2 regions of the Paenibacillus sp. FSL W8-0439 genome follow, and region 1 is predicted to be linked to the other one. Evidence: riboswitches for the same ligand, from Rfam matches in the RefSeq annotation. Region 1 holds a riboswitch; the other holds the start of a gene.
The links. Region 1 has a riboswitch for S-adenosylmethionine ahead of MKX36_RS20080 (methionine ABC transporter ATP-binding protein). Riboswitches for the same ligand answer to the same signal wherever they lie in the genome.
Positions count from the first base shown of each region.

Region 2: linked by a shared signal. The riboswitch ahead of metA (homoserine O-acetyltransferase MetA) and the one ahead of MKX36_RS20080 (methionine ABC transporter ATP-binding protein) in region 1 are both predicted to bind S-adenosylmethionine.

Region 1 covers NZ_JBBPAK010000001.1:4,660,029-4,662,233, reverse strand. Annotated here, with positions in the region: gene MKX36_RS20085 (Cthe_2314 family HEPN domain-containing protein) at 1-697, shown strand, start outside; SAM riboswitch class I at 828-966, shown strand; gene MKX36_RS20080 (methionine ABC transporter ATP-binding protein) at 1,103-2,125, shown strand; gene MKX36_RS20075 (methionine ABC transporter permease) at 2,122-2,205, shown strand, end outside.
Region 2 covers NZ_JBBPAK010000001.1:1,668,799-1,671,003, reverse strand. Annotated here, with positions in the region: gene MKX36_RS07205 (PLP-dependent transferase) at 1-182, opposite strand, end outside; gene metA (homoserine O-acetyltransferase MetA) at 307-1,224, opposite strand; SAM riboswitch class I at 1,342-1,467, opposite strand; gene corA (magnesium/cobalt transporter CorA) at 2,017-2,205, shown strand, end outside.

The DNA of each region.
Region 1 (2,205 bases):
GCCCCCACGTGAAAATCATGGCGTCCTGCTGGATGCCATGAATAGCATGTCAGACATGTTACATTTGCTGGAACGGCAAATCCAGGCCAGTGGTGATCCTACCCATGACTTTCGGAAGGCGGATATTTTAACACGTGGTCTGATGTCGTCTTTGGATGAACTGGAGCAGAGCCATCATGCTGCCGCCTTTTTCCGTATGAAAGTGAAAGCCGGATACGCTGAAGATATGAGCAAGGAGGAAAAATCCGATTATGCTTTGTATGTTTTCTTTTATAAGGATGGGTTTGTGCGGGTATTCTCTATTTTGGATAAGCTTGGTAATTGGATGAATGATTTGTATGATTTAAAAACAGGGCAGTATAAGGCGCATTATTCGTATTTTACCGTGTTGAGACAGCTCAAGTATCTCAAAATGCATTCTGTATTGACTGATAATTTAAATGATATCAAGGACACATACAACGATGCCATCAATCGCCTGCGTAAGCGTCGAAATACGGAAATACACTATATGAACACGGAAATGCAGGATGATCTCTGGCAACGTCACCGTGCTTTATATGGCAAAATCCAACTGGAGGACCTTGATCACCATCTGGAAGATTTGCAGCAGGGCTTGGAAATGGTATGCCAGTCGCTATCAAACGCATTTTCTTATACTGCGAAACAATGGGAGAACCGGGCAGTGCGCCCATAATTATGACAGAAAATATCCTTTGACAAAGCAATGTAAACTATCTATACTGAAACCTAGTTTCAGAAAAATGCTTGAATTATTTTTTTTATATAAACTTAACGGACAGCTAAAGCTGGAGTTTAACATATTTTTCTTATCCAGAGAGGTGGAGGGACTGGCCCGATGAAGCCCGGCAACCCGTTCTTTCCCGGTGTAATGCACCGGGAGGGAACATATGGTGCTAATTCCTACAAAACCGCTAGAGTTATAGCGATTTTGGCAGATGAGAAAAGGTTCGCAAGGTGGGGCCCTTTTCATTCTGTGAAAGGGGCTCTTTTTTGTATAAATAAATAGTGATTTTATACAATCCCGAGAGATGACAACTGGTTAACAGGGTAAGAAAGAAGTGAAGGAGGTCGCAGCACGTTGATAGAGCTTAAGCAATTAACCAAGCATTATGGTAAAGGTAACCGACGCGTTAATGCGTTGTCCGGGTTGAACCTTTCTATAAAGCGTGGAGAAATATTCGGGGTGATTGGTCATTCCGGGGCGGGCAAAAGTACGTTGATCCGCTGTATTAATTTATTGGAACGCCCTACTTCAGGCGAAGTATGGGTAGATGGGGTTAACCTTGTGACTGTGAGTCAAGCCCAGTTACAGAAGCAACGTCGCAAAATCGGAATGATTTTTCAACATTTTAATTTGTTGTCTTCGGCGACAGTGTATGACAACATTGCATTTCCATTGCGGCTGGTAAATACCCCAAAGCAGGAGCTAGACAAGAAAGTTCGCGAGCTGCTGGAATTGGTGGGTCTGAAAGAACACAGTGGAAAATATCCGTCACAGCTCTCAGGTGGACAGAAGCAGCGGGTAGGGATTGCACGGGCACTGGCTAGTGATCCGCATGTGCTGCTGTGTGACGAAGCGACGTCTGCGCTTGATCCGCAGACGACAGGGTCTATCCTGAAATTGCTGTTGGATATTAACCAGCGCTTTAATTTGACTATCGTATTGATTACTCATGAGATGCATGTCATTCAAAGTATATGTGATCGAGTTGGCGTCATTCATGAGGGCGATATCGTGGAGCAAGGTCCGGTGGCGGAAGCGTTTTTGAAGCCACAGCATCAGGTGACTAAGGATTTTATCCAGCGGGAGGCAGAACATCCTGAGGAATTACAAGCAGCGATTGCAGCAGCAGGTAGCGGCGAATCGGCACAGGTGGTACGTATCTCCTTCTTGGGCAGTAAAACTTATGATGCAATTCTATCGCGTACGACTCGAAGTACAGGTGTTGATTTTGCAATCTTACAGGGCACCATCTCTACGATTAAAAACGTACCGTATGGACAGCTGATCGTTCGTTTTGAAGGAAACCATTCAGATATAGAACATACGCTGCGCGAAGTGTCAGGGCAAGGACTCGATGTGGAGGTGATCGGACAATGAGCGAACTTGATTTTTCGCAAGTGAGTTGGGAAGAGCTAGGGAATTCTACTCTGGAAACCCTTCAGATGCTCGGGGCATCT
Region 2 (2,205 bases), 3.0 Mb from region 1:
TCCAGTACCTTTCGCGTGGGATTAATCGTCCGAATGTAATCAAACCCTGTGCTTTGACCCAGACGGGGATGGCGGAACGCCGTAGATTGGTAAATCGGGTAATTAACAGCCCCGGTTACTGGCTCCTCTACTGAACCGATTTGTGCCAATCTGCTTTCGATTCTCCACTGCTTAACACTCATATGAATCCTCCTGTTCACTTCCATAGTAGGTGCTATAACATATGCTGCAAAAATGGATGTCCAAGACTATACTGCTGCGCTACTGCAAGGTGGTACTGTATAAGGGTAAACTACAAGCCCATTTTTAAATCTGAGGTCCGATATCATAAGGTGTTTCTTGGTATACATAATAGTTAAGCCAATTTGAAAATAATAAATTGGCATGAGCCCGCCAGATCGAGGGCGGTATGCGTCCAGGATCATCATTAGGATAATAATTTTTGGGGACGTCAATATCCAGTCCTTTGGCTATATCGCGATCGTATTCCCATTTCAGCGAAAGTGGGTCATATTCAGAATGCCCTGTTACAAAAATTTGTTTACCATCAAGCGTGGCTACCAGGTACACTCCAGCTTCCTCGGATTCGGATAAAACTTCTAATTCGGCAATATGGTCAATATCTTCCCGCCGAACCTCGGTATGCCGAGAGTGGGGAGCATAAAACAGTTCATCAAAGCCGCGTAGCAGTTTCACTTTAGGTTTAATAACGGTGTGTGGGAATACCCCAAAGCATTTGGTATCGAGCCCGTATTTCGGAACATTGAAATGATGGTATAAGCCTGCCTGTGAGGCCCAACAGATATGCATGGTCGAAGTAACATTTGTTTTCGTCCACTCAAAGATTTGCCGGATCTCCTCCCAGTAGGTCACATCCTCAAACTCAAGTTGTTCTACGGGGGCTCCTGTAATAATCATGCCGTCAAAACGACTGTTCTTGATCTCATCAAACGTTTTATAAAACATGTTCAAATATTCTTGCGATGTATTTTTAGATACATGTGACTTCATATGCACCAACGTGACATCCACTTGTAACGGCGTATTGCCGACCAGACGCAACAGTTGGGTTTCCGTTGTTTCCTTCGTAGGCATCAAATTCAAAATGGCGATGCGCAACGGACGAATATCCTGATGATAAGCCAGGCTTTCGTCCATTACGAAAATATTTTCGCCCTCCAGTACTTCCTTAGCAGGCAGTGTATCTGGAATTTTAATCGGCATGTAAACTCACTCCTTGATCGGTAAGTTGTGCGAAAATCGTCTGGTAGAGATGCCGGGCATATAATAAAAAGACCTTTCTCGGTTAGAGAAAGGTCATATTTGTATCCATATGCGCCTCTCTCATCTGTCAGGGCTACGCTTCTTTGTACAAAGCGCGAGTCCTGCAAGAATTAGCACCGTGCGATAAAATCGCCGGTTGCCGGGTATCATCGGGCTAGTCCCTCCACCTGCTCTTGATAAGATTTCGCTATATTCATTTTGGGTTCACAAAGTTCTTGTTGTTCACTTTAATGCATCGGCTGGGCTTCGTCAAGATGGACTTGTAAATTTGTGCCCTGCATTCACATTTTGTCTACCTTTTCCATAGGTTAAATCATATGCCCCCTTTCGCAGAAGCTCATATGACTGCTGTTGATTTAGCCCATGATTTTGCCCTTGAAAGGCCGTAGGCCGAGCGTTATACTATACAAGTGCTAATAGGCAAAAATACGGTGCAACAGTGTAGATTAGAGTGTTTTCTTCGATACTGTGGCAACCTAAAAAAGAACATTTGTGAGGTGAATCCGGAATGGAAGGCGACCCGAGTCCGAATAGGCGGCGATCCCTGAACAACAGCATAGGAATGACTTCAGCTTGCCGAAAGACGGGACGCCAGGCTCCGCATGCTCCAAAAGCCTTCTGCTTTTGATGGTATGCACGCTTACCCGCACCGGCTAACTGGCTAACTGAGTCCATTCCTTATGCTTAAGGTAAACGTATTTCCGTTACGACGGAGCATAAGGAGTGACATATATGAAAATCCGTTTGGTTAACAACGGGGTTTTTACCCCTGTCGAAGAAATTGAAATGGCGCTCACTGCACCGGCAGAAGGCTTTTATTGGATTGATGCCGATGTCGAGGATCTGACAGTGCTTCAGCCCTTATTTTCTATGCATGATCTTGCAGTAGAAGACTGTTTGAGTGAAGAAGAACAGCGTCCA